One region of the Paenibacillus sp. UMB7766-LJ446 genome, then DNA from elsewhere that is predicted to be linked to it. Evidence: a T-box and tRNA genes for the amino acid it is inferred to sense, from the RefSeq annotation. Region 1 holds a T-box; the other regions hold tRNA genes.

Region 1 (4,215 bases):
CATTGATGAACAGACGCCATACACGTGACAGGAAGCGGTGCATGCCCTCAACCCCGTTAGCGTTCCACGGTTTTGTAGCCTCCAAAGGCCCCATGAACATTTCATACAGACGCAATGTGTCTGCACCAAATTCATTGACGATCTCATCCGGGTTAATAACATTACCACGGGATTTACTCATTTTCTCGTTGTTGGTTCCCAGGATCATACCTTGGTTGACCAATTTGTGGAATGGCTCTTTGGTATGCACCACACCCAGATCATACAGCACTTTATGCCAGAAACGAGCGTACAGCAAGTGAAGCACCGCGTGCTCAGCTCCCCCAATGTACAGATCAACCGGCAGCCACTGCTGCTGTTTCTCCTGAGAGATCAGTTCCTTGTCATTGTGTGGATCGATAAAGCGCAGGTAATACCAGCAGCTACCGGCCCATTGTGGCATCGTGTTCGTCTCGCGACGTGCTTTCATTCCTGTTTCCGGATCTATGGTATTAACCCATTCTGTAACATTAGCCAGCGGTGATTCTCCAGTACCCGAAGGTTTGATCTGGTCAATATCCGGCAGCAGCAAAGGCAGTTGATCTTCCGGCACCGTCTTCATCGTTCCGTCTTCCAGATGCAGAATCGGGATTGGCTCACCCCAGTAACGCTGACGGCTGAACAACCAGTCACGCAGACGATAGGTCGTTTTGCCTTGTCCCTTACCGTTCTCTTCCAACCAGGCAATCATCTTCGCAATCGCTTCTTCGTTGTTCAATCCGTTCAGGAAATCGGAGTTCACATGCGGTCCGTCTCCAGAGTAAGCTTCTTGGGTTACGTCGCCACCCTGTACAACCTCGATGATGTCCAGACCAAACTGTTTCGCAAACTCCCAGTCACGAGTGTCATGCCCCGGAACGGCCATGATTGCCCCTGTGCCGTAACCAGCCAGAACATAATCGGCGATCCAGATTGGCACCTTCGCTCCGTTTACCGGATTGATTGCGTAAGTTCCTGTGAACACACCTGATTTGTCTTTAGCCAAGTCGGTGCGTTCCAGATCACTCTTGCGAGCAGCCTGTTCCTGATATGCCTTGATTGCTTCACGCTGTTCTGGGGTTGTAATGACTTCCACCAGCTCATGTTCAGGTGCCAATACAGCATAACTAGCGCCAAACAACGTATCTGCACGTGTCGTAAACACCTTGATAACTTCTTCATGACCCTCAATGGCAAAAGTAACTTCTGCCCCGGTCGATTTGCCGATCCAGTTGCGCTGCATATCCTTGATGCTCTCTGACCAATCCAGCTCCTCCAGATCTTCCAGCAAACGCTCTGCATATTCCGTAATTCTCAATACCCATTGGCGCATCGGTTTACGAACGACCGGATGTCCACCACGCTCACTCTTGCCGTCAATAACCTCTTCGTTCGCCAGTACCGTACCCAAAGCTTCACACCAGTTCACAGGTACTTCATCAACATAAGCCAGGCCTTTATTGTACAGCTGGATAAAGATCCATTGCGTCCATTTGTAATATTCAGGGTCAGTTGTGCTGATCTCCCGATCCCAGTCATAGGAAAAACCGAGTGATTTGATTTGACGACGGAAATTATCAATGTTGCGGAAGGTGATATCACGCGGATGCTCTCCCGTATCCAATGCATGCTGCTCGGCAGGCAGGCCAAAAGCGTCCCAACCCATTGGATGCAGTACATTGAAGCCGCGCATACGTTTGAAACGGGATACGATATCCGTTGCCGTGTATCCTTCCGGGTGACCTACGTGCAGGCCTGAGCCGGATGGATACGGAAACATATCCAGTGCGTAAAACTTCGGTTTAGAAGGGTCCTCACCCGTTTTAAACGTTTTATTGACATCCCAGTATTGCTGCCAACTTTTTTCCATAACTTGTGGCTTATAGCCGTGTTTTGGCTGTTGATTCTCGCTCATCTATTGTTCCTCCTCTGGTTATTCACATTTATTGCAACAAAAAAACCTCAGCATCCCGTAGCGTTTGCAGCGCTAGGGACGAGAGGTTGAATTCCCGTGGTACCACCCTAGTTAGCGGACTTATCGTGCTTCGTCATCCACTCCCTTTGGACCTGTAACGGCGGTTAACCGATGCGGATTTCCATTCCTGAACACGAGTGTTGCTTCGTCGGTTGCAAGATGGTGTAATCACCGCATTTCTCCAAGGCGAGTTCGTGAAATACTGTCAACCGACTTGCACCAACCGCCGGCTCTCTGTAATGTACAGGACTCACTACTGATCCTTATCATCGAAATATGTATACGATATGATCGGGAACATTATATAAAAAAGAAGCATTAAAGTCAATATTACACTGTTTGTTGACTATAAACAATGCCATGCATGAGTATACACTTCAAGACGACCGGAATCGCTTGATTCCTTCTTCCAGGTTATCCATCGTCCACTGAATGTGTTCCTTGTTATCGTATGACAATAAGGCCACTCGATTCTCAGCGCCAGATCAAAGTAGAGTTCATATAACCTTCTTATTTTCCGTTTGCTATCTGTTGTAACAAAACTGCCCCTATGTATCATAAGGACAGTTCAACATCATAATCTTATTTCACAGCTACATAGAACAGACGCTGTGCGCCTTCTCCCGCTTCTTTCCACTCAAAATCAGCATACACACGCACATCTCTGAAACCAGCCTTGGTGAGCTCCAGCTTCATCCAGTCTGGATCGTATGCACGCTGAACATGAACCTCTTCAAACCGCTGGTACATATCCTTGCCGCTCTCAGCCGTACGTGAAAAGATACTCAGATGATGCTCAATCTCACACCGATCATGATCCATATCACAGGTCCAAATATACGACACGGAGCGTTCATCCAACACAAAAGGTTGCTCCTCTTCGTATCGAATAAGGGTATTCGGATGATGTACATCGAACAGGAAAGTCCCATCTGGCTTCAGCATCTCGTAAGTACGCTGAAATGTACGGACAACATCTTCTTTTTCAAGCAAATAATTCACGCAATCACAGAACGATATCACCGAGTCCACGGGCTCCGGTACTCTCCAGTCCCGCATATCTTGCTGCACCCAGCGGACGCTGCCCTCCCGATATAAGCGGTGACCTTGAGGTGTAGCCTCCATTTTACTGCGTGCAACAGACAACATGTCCGCTGACAGGTCAATGCCTGTAACTTCGAAGCCGGAGTTGACCAGGGGGATCGTAATTGAACCCGTACCGCAGCCCAGTTCAGCCACACTTTTCGGCATGCCATGCCGTTCCCAAGCTGTTCTCGCAAACCTTATCCAGTCCGGATAAGGCATATCCTCCATTAATTCATCGTACACATAGGCAAATTTCCGGTAAGACATGTCAGGCACCGCACTTTCAATTTCATTTTCGAAGCTCATTTGAACAAAAGAAAAAGCAGGGGCGTCCGGAGTTCACCCAGCCTTGCCCTGCCTTTACGTGTGGATTCAAGCACATGCTTGATCCATGATAGCTGTTTGCTTACTTGTCCTCGTTCTGATCCTGGGGTACAGACTCTGTCAGATAGGTCCAGTTTTCCTTTTGAGTGACCAGACCGTCCTTCATCAGTTTGCCCAAGGCACGCTTGAAAGCAGATTTACTGATGCCAAAACGCTCCTTGATAATGTCCGGCGGGGTAGCATCCGAATAAGGCATGCCGCCCGTAGGGCGCTCTTTCATGAAAGCGAGCAGTTTGTCCGCATCTTCATTGCGACCTACCTCTTTGAGAGGAGACATCGCCAGATTGACACGTCCGTCTTCACGTACCATGGTTACCCGGCATTTCACCTTTTCACCAAGGCGCAGCATACGATTTCGCTCCGAGGAATGAATCATGCCGATCGCGCCAAAGCCGAGCACACCACCGTCAACAAGTACAAAAGTACCCATCTGAAGTGGCTTGTACACTGTTGCTTCAACCCATTCGTTCACCCAAGAGGTTGGCGCATGGAAAGACAATGGCGCAAGCTCACGTTCCCCAGCCAATTTTGCCCGCAAACGTCCTTGCTTGTCGTGCTCCATAATAACAAAAACTTCATCCCCCACATGGGGACGCAATTCTTCCAACTCAGGCAATTCACGAATCGGGAGCAGCAATTGCCGTCCAAGCCCCATTTCGAGGAAACAGCCGAGGCGTGGATGAATATCAGCCACAACCAGTCGTCCCATTTCACCGAGTGTGAGATATGGTTTTTTCATGGTTGCCGCGAGA
Region 2 (4,215 bases), on a different contig from region 1:
TTTACACCGCATCAAGTGGAGTACCTTGAAGAACGTGTGATGTCCGCCAAAGTGCTTGATTTTTGGTTTGAGAAGAACGACAGCAAAGAGCACGCGCAGCGGTAACTTTCAGTCGGGACATACTTTCGAATGACATGACAGTCCAATACAGTCACGTGAGACCTAAATGACTTTTCATTTAGGTCTCTTTTTGTAAATAATTTTTATGGAGAAAGTAGGCGTCGAGAATATGATCAGTGATGCAGAATTGGATGCACTGCGTTTATCGGGTGAAAAAGTAAGGGTGATTCGGGACGAGATTCAGTCCAATGATGTGACAGGCATTGTCGTAGCCTGGGACGGGGAGCAGGTACTCATTCGCCGTCAGAATCGTCGTGTGGTCAAGCTTGATCGGAATTATCAGTACCAGTTGTTCAGCGAACCACGCAAGAGCCTGCTCGAAGAATAGGACATGCGTTTTAGGTTCATTTACCATGGATGTTTTGGCATAATTGCACCTCTCGGGAGAGAAGATAGGTACAGTGAGAGTTTGTAACATATCAGCCGAGAGGATGTGCGGTAACCATGACACTGATGAATGATAAGGTTCATGCCTATAAAGATCAGATGGGTGAATTAAGCGACGTGCTGCCTGCAGTGGTGAAGTCTTATCATGAGTTCACTGGAGAATGTTTTCAGGCAGGAGCGGTTGATGCCAAGACCAAACAGCTGATTGCCCTGGGCATTGGATTGTTTGCCAATAATGAGGTATGTACGTTCTACCATGTGGAAGAGGCACGTGCCAAAGGAGCGACCGATCAGGAGATTATGGAGACGGTGGCTGTGGCTGGAGCCGTAGGCGGAGGCCATGCGCTGTCTCAGGGTGCAATGAGAGTACAGAAGGCTTTACATTAACCTATATATTGCAGAACAATATTGTCCAGCTTTCTGTAGAAATATAGGGCAGACAAAGAAAAGGCTCCGGTGATAACCGAAGCCTTTTCGTGTTCTTATATTTTGCCCAGCATTTTGTTATACATAAACTGTCCTGTTACCCGGCGAGCTGTTACGTAACGATCATTAAAGTAAGGATTGGATAATTGAGTGATGCTTACACCCTTGCTACTTGAAGCGTGAGCGAACTGTCCGCCACCGATATATACACCTGTATGTGAAATGCCATTACCCATCGTATTAAAGAACACCAGGTCACCTGTACGCAGATTAGCTTTGGATACCGGCGTGCCAGCCTTGGCTTGCTGCTGCGAAGTGCGTGGCAATTCAATGCTGTATTTGTTGAAAATATATCTCATAAATCCCGAGCAATCAAACCCGGCGAGCGTAGTGCCACCCCATTTGTAAGGTATGCCTGTCATGTTGTTTACCACGGTGTTAATACTGCTTGCCTCAGTGCTTGTTGCCCCGGATGTAAATAGTACTGCTGCTCCAAAAATGGAGATGATAAGCTTTTTCAAAATTTGTGTTCTCCCTTCGATGCCTACGGAGTTAGCTAAGGGTTCGGTAGAAGGTTCCCTATATTTCCTATGTATAAGAATAATTCACCCAAAATGGTTCCCCCGTTTTCAAACATGAAACTCGGCAAATGAATAATTAAGTTTTTGTAACCTTTTGAAACTATATTGCATAAATGCGAAAATGTCAAACCTGTTTTAATGTTTTCTTAGCACCTCAATGTTAACGGAATTCTGACTTTTTATGTTGAAAAAACTCGAATGTTGGATTCTAATCGATGACAAAAAAGTAACTACTGTTTCAACGGGAGAGAAATTGGACAATGTATTGGTTATATTACATACATTGAAGTGGGAAATTATATTTTTTTGTTGACACTAATTACCTGCACATGATATATTATTTCTTGTCGCCGCGATATAATTTCTCGGAGATACGACATACGCGGTCGTGGCGGAATTGGCAGACGCGCACGGTTCAGGTCCGTGTGGGCTAACCCCCGTGGAGGTTCGAGTCCTCTCGACCGCATCATAATGTATCACGAAAAAGGTTCCTAGAATGGCATTGATGCCTTCAGGAGCCTTTTTTATTTGCTTACCGATTTTAGTCGTTGCTCGTCCTGATTGTTTGTTTATTTATCCAGTAATGGAAAAAGGTTCGTTATGCGACGATTTGCCCCTGTATTTCAGGTTAATTGTACGTAAAATACCGAATTGTACCTATTCCAGGGATCCCTCATCCACTATTCTCTTCTCGTATGGAAGCGCTATCAACAAGGATTTGAACGACCAAATTCAGAGGGGGTAGGGATAATTTGAAACGAATCGGAAAAAGGATGGCAATGTGTTTTATGGTATTCATGATTGCAGCAGTGCAGTTCGGAATGATCGGAACGACAGGCAATGTGGCACAAGCAGCAGATAAAAGTCTGGCCCAGAAGCCGTATATGGGCTGGAGCAGTTACAGCATGCAGGTATATGACGGGGCGGGTAACTGGACATCGGCCGAGAGCATTAAGAAGCAATCGGACGCCATGCGTGAGAAGCTGCAAGCTCATGGATATGAATACATTAATATTGATGCTGGCTGGAACGGTGACGAGGATGAATACGGCCGTCCGATCCCGAGTTCTGTTCTTTATCCGAACGGATTTCAGGAGGTTATTGATTATGTTCATAATAACGGACAGAAGATCGGGATCTATCTGATTCCGGGGTTATCAATTACTGCTTATAATAAAAATCTTGAGGTTTATGGGACGGGTGGAGCATGTCGTATGCAGGATATTGCGGTAAAGCCGCTCGTTGTAATGGATGCTTGGGATTCATACACTTACAAAATTGATTTTTCGAACCCTTGCTCACAGAAGTACATTGACTCCATCGTGGATCTTCTTGGTGAGTGGGGCATCAACTTTGTCAAATTCGACAGTGTGACTCCAGGGTCAGGCATCAATAACCTGAGCCGGGATGCACGCGGTGATGTGGAGGCATGGTCCAAAGCACTGGATAGAAATAACATCTGGTTTGAGCTTTCCTGGGCGCTTGACCACAACTACGTGGACGTCTGGAAAAAGTATGCAAATGGCTGGCGGATTGATTGGGATATTGAAGCCTACGATAGCAGTAAGGGGTTGACTGAATGGTCGAGTATTTCACGCTTATTCCCCATAGCGGCCATCTGGTGGCGTGATGCAGGGCCAGGGGGTTGGAATGATTTCGACTCCCTGAATATCGGGAATGGCTCTATGGATGGTCTGACCAAGGACGAGCGCCAGACTGCCATGACGTTCTGGTCCATCTCTTCAGCGCCCCTCTATACCGGAAATGACTTGACACGATTGGACAGCTATGGACTTCAATTACTTACTAATGATGAAGTCATTGCGGTCAATCAGGCCGGACGTCCAGGCCATCCGGTATCCATAGATACCAAGCAGCAGGTTTGGTATGCCAATAACGGAGATGGTACGTACAGCGTAGCTCTGTTCAATCTGGGCAATCGGAGTGCCGAAGTAAAAGTGAAATGGAGTGATCTTGGACTGGAAGGTCCAGCTTCAGTTCGTGACCTTTGGAGTCATTCCGAATTGGGAACTTTTAATACGGAATTCAGTGGCGGCGTGCTGGAACCCCATGCCTCCCGAATGCTTAAGGTAACCGCACTGAGCGGCACATCAGCCGTTAATGATGATGATACAGGCATGCACTATAGTGGGGATTGGAAGCGTAACGGAGGCAAGGAGCAAATCGATGGCAAACAGGATCTGAGCATCGCTATTTCGGATTCTTCGAACACTAGTCCAGCGAATATAAATACGCAGCAAGGATCTGACCTAGACGCTGGATCTGAACGTGCCGCGAATGCAGAAAATGAAATTGCAGCAAATGCTGCTGCCATGGATGCTGCTGCCGTGACCGATGTGGTTTACATTAATGATGATGACAACCATATTCAATATACGGGTTCATGGAGTCCAAACACCGGCAGAGGTTTTGGGGATTACAAAGATGATGTACATTTTACGGAAACAGACGGTGATTCTTTTGAATATACCTTTACTGGAACAGGCATTGACCTGCTGACGGAGAAAGATCAAGGGCTGGGAGAAATGATAGTCACACTCGATAATGGAACGCCTGAAACGGTTAGCTCTAATACGAGTGGTGAGCGAGAGGCCCAACAGGTGCTGTATAGTGCGGCCGGATTGGATAACGGTTTGCATACCTTGAAGGTAGTCAAAGGATCGGGCCGATATATGCTGCT
Region 3 (4,215 bases), on a different contig from region 1:
GTTATTTTGCAAATTAAAGCAAAGGGTGAGATCTCCATCTTGCTGGTAGAGCAGAGCATTGATTTTGTACGCGGTGCTGCAGATTATATCTATGTAATGGACAAAGGGGCAATTGCACTGCAAGGAACACCGCGGGAACTGGATATGTCGCAGTTTGAGCACCATCTGTCTGTGTAGCTAAGGTTCGTGGTGTAGGGAGAGTTTAGGCGTGCTTGTCCAGAATGTTGGAGTACTTCGGATATAGTCTTCGGATGCAATCCGGGCAGATATCATGGGTGAATTCGGCATGAGTATGCTTCTCCAGATAACTTTCAACTGAATTCCAGCTGTCCTGTTCATCCTTAATCTGTTTGCAGACAGCACAAATGGGAAGTAGTCCACGCAACGTGCGCACTTCGGACAGAGCTTTCTTCAATTGGCGTTCTGTCTGTTTCTGTTCGGTAACATCCGTGTGTGCAATCAGTGCGAGATCAGACAGCAGGGATGGGTCGGCCTGAATCAATGGGGTGAGTTCGAGACGGAACCACCGTTGTTCGTTGTGGACCGTTTGAACGAAGATGTCATATGTATGACTGTCTTTAAAAGGTGCAGTAATACTTTTCAACTCCTGAACGATCTTCGCATTCTTTGCTTGTTCCTCGCGTAATGTCCACCCCTCTATTAAACGAAGGTAATAAGATGTTTCGGGTGTGGTGCTGGAGTGGCCGGATACGCCCGGTTTGGGAAGCAGTTGCCCGAGTCCCTGTTGCCAAGCCGTATTGCAGCTGCGGATGATCCAGTTATGGTCGACGATGATGAGCTGGTGTTGCATGGACTGGAACGATAATCTCTCCAGATCGGATATTAAGTACCTCATGAAATGAGCTCCTCCTTGGCAGAAAATCTTATCTTAAATCATCTGGAATATCCAAAATGTCGGCGACCTGGTTCCTGAACCGGGTTGCTTTGCGTGTCCCATGGATGAGATTGGACAGACGGTATGGCGGGATGTTGTACTGTTCGCAAAATGTCTTTTGGTCGACCTGGAGTTCGGTTAGTCTTCGTTTGATGGCCCATCCGAAAGGAGTCACAGGTTTCTTTTTGTTCAAAAGGGTTCACCCCTCAGTGGAATGTAGTATTCAGCCGGTTATTCTTGATGTAGAATATATAGATATGCGAGCTGTATAATTTATTATATACGTATTTGCGTCATCTAACAATTAAAAAAGACGGAAATAAGTGTATTTTAATGTGTTAAATGGCGTAATTACGTTAAATAGACAACATGAATGACATAAAAAACACGCCAGCAATGAGGTTGCGGCGTGTTTTTCATGTTTTACTGTATGAGGAGGTGAGTTGTATGGAGGTGAAGGGGATAAAGATCAGGCCCTGTAGGCGTGAAGTCCTGCTCCAAGCATATGGAAGCTGGGGAACAATGTTTTCATGGACATTGAGGCTGGTTGTACCAGTCCATCCGCAGCGGAGGCGCTGACGGTATGCCATTCATGCTCCAGGTCTGCGGCGAGGCGAACCAACAGGTCCTGGGTTGTATCGGGAGTGAGGGGAATCACTTTGGAGGCTTCGGTTATGCAGGCACTCATGGCTGAATGCAGATAACCAAGGACTGCCTCCTCGACAGGGATTTCGAGGTGGTGGTTAATCCAGGCGTGAACAGTGGAAAGGCAGCCAACGGATTCATACTTAGCCAGAGTTTGTTCAAGCTCGCTAAAATCAATCCAGGGGTGGAGTGCACGAGCCAGCTTAATCAGTCGTTTTCCCATTGTAGAGGCATGTTCTCTGAGGTTTGCTGGGGTGCGCTGGACATGAACGAGTTTGTCGATAAGGGCTGTACGCCACGCGTCATTATGATCTGTGGCGGTGTATATGCCTTTAATCGCCATACCTTCCAGACGCACGATACTGGGGTGCAATTGACAGCGCATGAATGATTCTAGATCTTCAGCACTGCGAATGGTTCCTTCAGTGATATGGGTTTCCATACCGAAGGAATGGGTGAACCCTCCGACCTGGATAGAGGAATCAAGCAGTTTGACGTAATCGAGCAGCTTATTCCCACGGTTCACAATCTTTCGCCTCCTACGTTCGGTAAATGTTATGTAAAATAACATTTATACTCCGCTTTAGTTCGTTTTCTGTTCATAAATCCGAATTATATGATATATATATTCACATAAATATCCGCTTTTTGTCAATAGTTTCTTGCTTTTTAAATTTAAAATCTTATTTGTGTTAATTTTTATAACATTTAAAGTTATATTATGAAGGGTGAATGGAGTAATTGTTCCTTATAAAGGAAGTAGAGTGATCAGCCTGCTCGGATATAAAAACGGGATCAATTTTAATCATATGTGCTTTTTAGGAGAAAATGACGAGATTATACGATTTTTGGAAGGGAAAGCGCAGTTAAAATGATAATATTAAAAATGCTTTACATTTAAACTTGAAACGGGTATAATCAACTCTGTTGCCGATTATTTACGACATGCGGTCGTGGTGGAATGGCAGACACGCTATCTTGAGGGGGTAGTGGGTGTATACCCGTGGAGGTTCGAGTCCTCTCGACCGCATCATAAGAACGATTAAGAAGAAGCTTCCCGTATGGGGAGCTTCTTTTTTATGTTTTTTTTACAGTAAAGATGAGTCCAGACAAAAAAGGTCACCCGTTTCCCTGAATGCATGCTCATTCTGTCTGCAGGGGTCGGATGGCCTTCACTTGTTATTTAAGCAATTCTTTGATGTCTGCTTCAATTTTATCAGGTGTTGTTTTGGGAGCATACCGTTTCAAAACACGTCCGTTCTGATCCACAAGGAATTTGGTGAAGTTCCATTTGATGGCTTTGGAGCCGAGTACGCCTGGTGCTTCTTTGGTAAGATGCTGGAATAGAGGATGAGCGCTTGAACCATTCACATCAATCTTCTCAAACATCGGGAAGCTGACACCATAGTTCATCTGGCAGAACTCGGCAATATCATCAGAAGAGCCTTTTTCCTGTGCAAACTGGTTGCTTGGAAAACCAAGAACTTCAAATGGGGAATCTTTGAACTTGTCCTGGAGTTCTTGCAGACCTTTGAATTGAGGTGTGAGGCCGCATTGGCTTGCTGTATTCACGATAAGCAGTACTTTGTCACGATAGTTGGACATCTCAACTTCCTGACCGCGAAGGGTGTTTACTTTGTAGTCGTAGACTGACATGAAAATCGCCTCCATTTCATATTCTTCTATCATCTATTATATTGATTACAATTAAATATTGCAAAATTAATATTGCTTTTTTAACGCCATTTGGACCTCTCGTGTATGAACTGTGAATGTTTTGCTACCTGAATTTCGCTAAAGAGAGAATTAGAGAGCTTTGAAGAGATGGGTAGAGAATGGATGTGTTGTAAGCGCTATTATTGATGTGAAATGGCAAAAATCCGTCGATTCGGTGATCTGCGCAGACTTTACACCGATATGGCACGGGTGTATGATTCATATCGTAATTCCAATTTCAATTAAATTTTACATGAAAAACGAAACAAACGATAATATCGCTCTGATTAAGAAACATAATGGAACGATGTTTTAATCGCTGAGTTTCCATTCATTCATGGGTGGGAAACGGGGGAACCAACAGGATGAACTGTCCAGGACAGTAGGCATCCATGGGGTGAATTTTCCGGTGACAGCCGGAAATAGGGCGACTCTCGCGCCCGAATCCGTCAGCTAACCTCGTAAGCGTTAAAGGGAGAGGCAACAAGCCGTACGCTGGTTCATAGTGTCTTTTTGCTATGGATTATTGAAGAAGCGTCCGGGAGGCCTTGGTCCCCCACGCTTCTTTTTTGTTGTCTTTTCACGCAAAGGGAGGAACGAATGATGGATAAAGAGATGATCTTAGTTACTGCTCCAAATGAAGCAGGACGTAAATTTATCAAATTGCTGATGTACAAAAAAATGCCGTTTGCCGTTCTGACCAACAGTGCAGGGGAAGAGCGCAGGCTCCGGAGAATTGGTGTGGAGCATGTCATTCGCATGAACACGGCTGCAGCTCAGAAATGGTTTTTGCCGCAAGGCAGTGTAGGCAATGTTTTTATTTTTGAAAATAGCCTAAACCTGACCTGCCGCTATTTGCAGATCTGCCGCTCCTGGACATCCAAGTCCCTATGTGTCATTACAGAACAAAGCCACCCTAAAGGGATCTACCGGGGAATGGGAGCAGACCGTATTGTGTA
Region 4 (4,215 bases), on a different contig from region 1:
TCGCAGTGGGGCTGAGGGTAATCGGGATTTGTCCCTCAAAGGTGTTCCGGTCAAAAAGGGGAAAGATCGGGATGAATGGCCCATGGCGATGTGTGCGGAAGGCGGAGCAGGTGCGGATATCCAATATATTAGTCCCAAAGATAATCGTGGTGCAGGGTCATGGGTGGGAAACCAACTAAGTACATATCCGGATGGAACACGAGTAAAGTTTGTGGTGAAATAAACGTCAGAGGATGAATAAGAAAGTAATTGTTACAGAAATGCCCTGGCTTTGAAAAAGTGAGGCATAGAATGTAGGACAAGAATAAAACCAGACGTCTATGCGTCTGGTTTTATGGTATGAAGATCGAAATAAACACGTCTTGTTCACGTATAAATACATGAAGTGGTTGTTCCTTATTTACAGATCAGCCGTAGATAACTGCATTCCACTTAAATGATGAGAGCGGATGCTTAACAACCGTGTGATTTGCTCTACTTCGTCGAATGGAATCCACAGGCTTCCGTGGACTGTCCGTAAGGACAGAATGGACTCGTCGGCGGTACGCTCCGGAAATCCAGTTACCGTTTGACCGCTTGTATTACGGACGATGATCTGTTGTTTGCGCCGAATGGCAATTTCTACCTCTTTTTTCATATGTCATTGCTCCTGGTTATGGAATAGTAATTCGATATGTCAATAATTTCAATGGTTAATTTGTCTTCTTTATCTAGTCTATCAGAACTAGGTATAGATTTCCAGATCAGAAATTATATTTTACATAGGTGAAAGGACTTATTTTGTTCTACCCGTTTTTGAAGAAGCAACTAGGGTTATATAAGGGTAAAAGGAGGGGCACGGAAATGACACAATTGCTGATTGGACTTGCACACACAGAGAATGAAGCCATTATCATGCTGAATAAACTGAAAGAGGAAGGCATAGCAGATAAATATTTGGGAGCGGTAGCCAAGGAACAGGTCAATTTAGAAGTGGTAAGTGAGAAGGCGGGTTTACCTAAGCCTATGAAGGGTGCAGGAACAGATGGCGCTTTAGGGGTATTTAAAGGGGTACTCGCTGGTCTGGGCAAACGAATGGATCAGACGATGTCCATAGGGAAAGCGGTACGCAAACTTGCAGGCAACGAGATCGGAAGTGAGACGGATGATCTGGTACTTACCTTGACAGAAGCAGGGGTCTCGGAAGAAGATGCTAATTACTATGAAGATTGGCTGTTGCAGGGGCATATCCTGGTAATTGTAGAATGCGGTGAGGAAGAGGCGGACCGAATTGCCCCTATTCTTCTTTTTTAGTTTAATTTAAGCCTGATTTTAGGTTTCTTTAATGTTGGGGAGGTATTCTTATTTTACACCTCCCTTAATATAGATGGTTTATAGAAAGTTCGGGACCGCAACTCGAACTTTCTAGGCACTGCTCGCTAACGCTGGCAGTGCCTGTTTCATTTATTTTGGATTATTTTATATTAAGGTATTGCAAAGTCATAAATTTCATGGTAAGATATTTCTTGTCGCCTGAAGTGATGAAGCAATACATACATATGCCGGGGTGGCGGAATTGGCAGACGCACAGGACTTAAAATCCTGCGGTAGGTGACTACCGTACCGGTTCGATCCCGGTCCTCGGCATCCATCGGTTTACCCTCTTGTATGGAGGGATTTAAGCCATAACAAGAAAGATCCTGTGTGATTTTACCAATCACACAGGATCTTTTTTTATTCATCCTGAAAATATATCCCACCCCACTTCTCTCAACGCAGTGCGTTTCTAATTATTTCTCATCAGTGTAAAAGCCACCGGCAGAATCATAGTCAATCCCGCCAGTATGGCTGTACCTGCTGCGCCCCTGTAGTTCTTTTGTTTCCAGAGTCTTGGAGCCAGACTTCCAATATAGACGCCTGCCCACAAGGAAAGCACGCCTAATATAGAGAGTTTTACAATTACAGCCGTCATTTTGTTAGTTCATCTCCTTCCACGGCAGGACTGACCTGATCTCCATGCCTTTTCATGTGAAAACGAATATTCAAATGGTATTTCGTTTCTTTGATATGTTCTCGCCATTTATAAGCGTACCACTCCTGAAGTGTGGGGAAAGTCGCACGGAGGCGGTTTCCAATATGGATACAATCCACATTCCATGTATAGAGTGTTTTATTCAGAAGTTCCGAAGCCATAGATGTCAGTTGTTCCTGAACCGAATCTTCTAACAGCTTAATATTTTGGGGCAACGTGTAGTCCACCTTGGACATGGAGCCTATCAACTCTCCAACCATATGGGGAGACAGGGAGATGTTGATTTGGTCGTCTTTCCGTGTCAAAGTAAGCGGGTTTTTTTTCAACGAATCCATACTGATCGTCAGATTGTACTTCGGATCAACCGGATCATGGAATTCCATAACGGTTTCTTCAAACTCCCCACGCAAAATATTGAGCATTTTGCTTTCCAACCCAGTAAGGTAACCGACCAGCTTTTGCCCCTTATATACCGCACTTCCAAAAAAATCGATGGGGGTTTCGCCCTTTCTGGGAACATCACCGGCATAGGTATTACTCGTAATTGGCGGCTCGCCTTTGGCATTTGATGAAGAGTGCTCTTCCTTGTGCCACTTCCGGGTACCTTTCTCTACATCAGGACGTTCGGCGGATAGAATCGTTGTGCCTCCGGTACCGGGTTGTTCAACATCCAGGACAAAATCGTGGAAGCGGGATCGCTTGGGCGTGATGGCTCCTGTATTATGGGGGTCCATTTCAAGCTCAAACCACAGATCAATATCATCCTCCATTATAGGTTTAATATTCTGGATGAAGGTGTCGGCACGACCTTTTGTTGTAATTACATTGACTGTTCGCCTGAATTCCGAATTACGGACAGTCTCACCAAGGATGGGCATAACGCCCTGACGAGCAACGCCATCTCCCAGGATAAAGGCTTTGGAATGGATGAGGGTAAGCCTTCGGGCGACATAACTTTGACTTGTAAGCATTGCGGAAGACAGGCTCGAACTCTCTTGAGAAAAAACATTGACGATATTTTTGGATTCAGATTTGCTTGCGCTGCTTGTGCTGCTGCTTGACTTCGGCATGGCAACGGCAAAAGTATAGATATAATCGTTCCTTGGACCGGTATCGACGCCTACAGCCATAATGAATGCCATGTTTTCCGGGTCCAGTCGGTCCCAACACCCCGTCAGCAGCGGAAAAATCAAGATAAGGAGGAGGGAACACTTGCTGATGTACTGGAATCGTATCATGTTGAGCGCCTCCTCATTTTCATTTTAATGATGCCGACAAACCATGTGATCATGGGCAAACCGATGGAGATGATGGACCCGTACGTGCGCAGAAATTTTCCGTCCCAGGCGACCGCTCTCATTTCACTGGCGGGTAGTAAAGCAAAGGCATAGACAAGCAGGGACAGAGGGAAAATAAGCGGCTTAACCTTCGTCAGCTTCAAAACCTGGGACAATGTCGCAGCAGCGCAATATAATCCAATAGCCAGCTTGATCACGGCGCTGATTAGCCATGCAATAAGGAACAGACTCTCCAGACGCTGAATCCATCGCCCAAAAATAATTAAACGGCTTACTTCAAACATCGGGACATTAAGCCTGATTGCTGTGGGATAGGGGAAAACAAACAGATATACAATGGTGGTGCCGAATAGCATGATTGAAGAAATCAAAATGCACCACCATGCGGCCCGTCCCCATTCCTGTTTTTTGCGCAAACGTGGCAGAAGGAATCCAAAGACAAGCATTTCCGAAAACAATGAACTTTTGATAATCCCGAATTTGAACACCTCTGCTCGTCCCGTTCCCCAGAAGGGAGATAGCGCATTGACTTCCGAATGGGTCATTAATCCGCCCATGAGTACAATAACTACACTGCCTACAATCAGGAAGATGGCGATCCAGCATAAGCGTCCAATCGCCTCAATGCCAGAATGGACCATAAAGGCAATCGAGATTAGCAGCGAGACTTGAATAATGTTAATCGGTGTCCGTGGCAAAATATCGGAAGTGAGCAGTTCCGAAAATTCACGCAGAACCAGAAAGGTAATCATGAAAAAGAAGCAGAAATAGATGATATTCAGTAACGTACCGATCAGCGAGCCCCAGATTTCTTCCGTCGCTTCAATCAGCGTGGAGCCTTCAGCAGCATTTTGCAGCACCCCCCGGATTGACCACCATGTCAGCGGACAGAGAGCGGCTCCGATC

What was found. The T-box of region 1 lies ahead of leuS (leucine--tRNA ligase). A T-box ahead of a tRNA ligase gene usually reads a tRNA of that ligase, here a tRNA-Leu.
Region 2: it has a tRNA-Leu gene. The T-box ahead of leuS (leucine--tRNA ligase) is inferred to sense a tRNA for this amino acid. The anticodon was not compared.
Region 3: it has a tRNA-Leu gene. The T-box ahead of leuS (leucine--tRNA ligase) is inferred to sense a tRNA for this amino acid. The anticodon was not compared.
Region 4: it has a tRNA-Leu gene. The T-box ahead of leuS (leucine--tRNA ligase) is inferred to sense a tRNA for this amino acid. The anticodon was not compared.

What each region holds. Positions count from the first base shown of each region.
Region 1 covers NZ_JASOYM010000006.1:163,400-167,614, forward strand. Annotated here, with positions in the region: gene leuS (leucine--tRNA ligase) at 1-1,933, opposite strand, end outside; T-box leader at 2,005-2,272, opposite strand; gene QP794_RS16820 (class I SAM-dependent DNA methyltransferase) at 2,576-3,346, opposite strand; gene QP794_RS16825 (CvfB family protein) at 3,486-4,215, opposite strand, start outside.
Region 2 covers NZ_JASOYM010000001.1:135,138-139,352, reverse strand. Annotated here, with positions in the region: gene QP794_RS00510 (hypothetical protein) at 1-105, shown strand, start outside; gene QP794_RS00505 (hypothetical protein) at 230-448, shown strand; gene QP794_RS00500 (carboxymuconolactone decarboxylase family protein) at 565-894, shown strand; gene QP794_RS00495 (C40 family peptidase) at 990-1,454, opposite strand; cyclic di-AMP (ydaO/yuaA leader) riboswitch at 1,460-1,591, opposite strand; tRNA gene QP794_RS00490 (tRNA-Leu) at 1,897-1,980, shown strand; gene QP794_RS00485 (S-layer homology domain-containing protein) at 2,312-4,215, shown strand, end outside.
Region 3 covers NZ_JASOYM010000001.1:915,589-919,803, reverse strand. Annotated here, with positions in the region: gene urtE (urea ABC transporter ATP-binding subunit UrtE) at 1-177, shown strand, start outside; gene QP794_RS04655 (nitrogen regulation protein NR(II)) at 203-856, opposite strand; gene QP794_RS04650 (Rha family transcriptional regulator) at 885-1,088, opposite strand; gene QP794_RS04645 (urease accessory protein UreF) at 1,365-2,066, opposite strand; tRNA gene QP794_RS04640 (tRNA-Leu) at 2,488-2,570, shown strand; partial or broken gene QP794_RS33125 (hypothetical protein) at 2,676-2,744, shown strand; gene QP794_RS04635 (glutathione peroxidase) at 2,720-3,196, opposite strand; cyclic di-AMP (ydaO/yuaA leader) riboswitch at 3,564-3,739, shown strand; gene QP794_RS04630 (HAD family hydrolase) at 3,857-4,215, shown strand, end outside.
Region 4 covers NZ_JASOYM010000008.1:8,219-12,433, forward strand. Annotated here, with positions in the region: gene QP794_RS19415 (NucA/NucB deoxyribonuclease domain-containing protein) at 1-223, shown strand, start outside; gene QP794_RS19420 (hypothetical protein) at 401-637, opposite strand; gene QP794_RS19425 (general stress protein) at 844-1,293, shown strand; tRNA gene QP794_RS19430 (tRNA-Leu) at 1,541-1,626, shown strand; gene QP794_RS19435 (hypothetical protein) at 1,766-1,951, opposite strand; gene QP794_RS19440 (Ger(x)C family spore germination protein) at 1,948-3,249, opposite strand; gene QP794_RS19445 (GerAB/ArcD/ProY family transporter) at 3,246-4,215, opposite strand, start outside.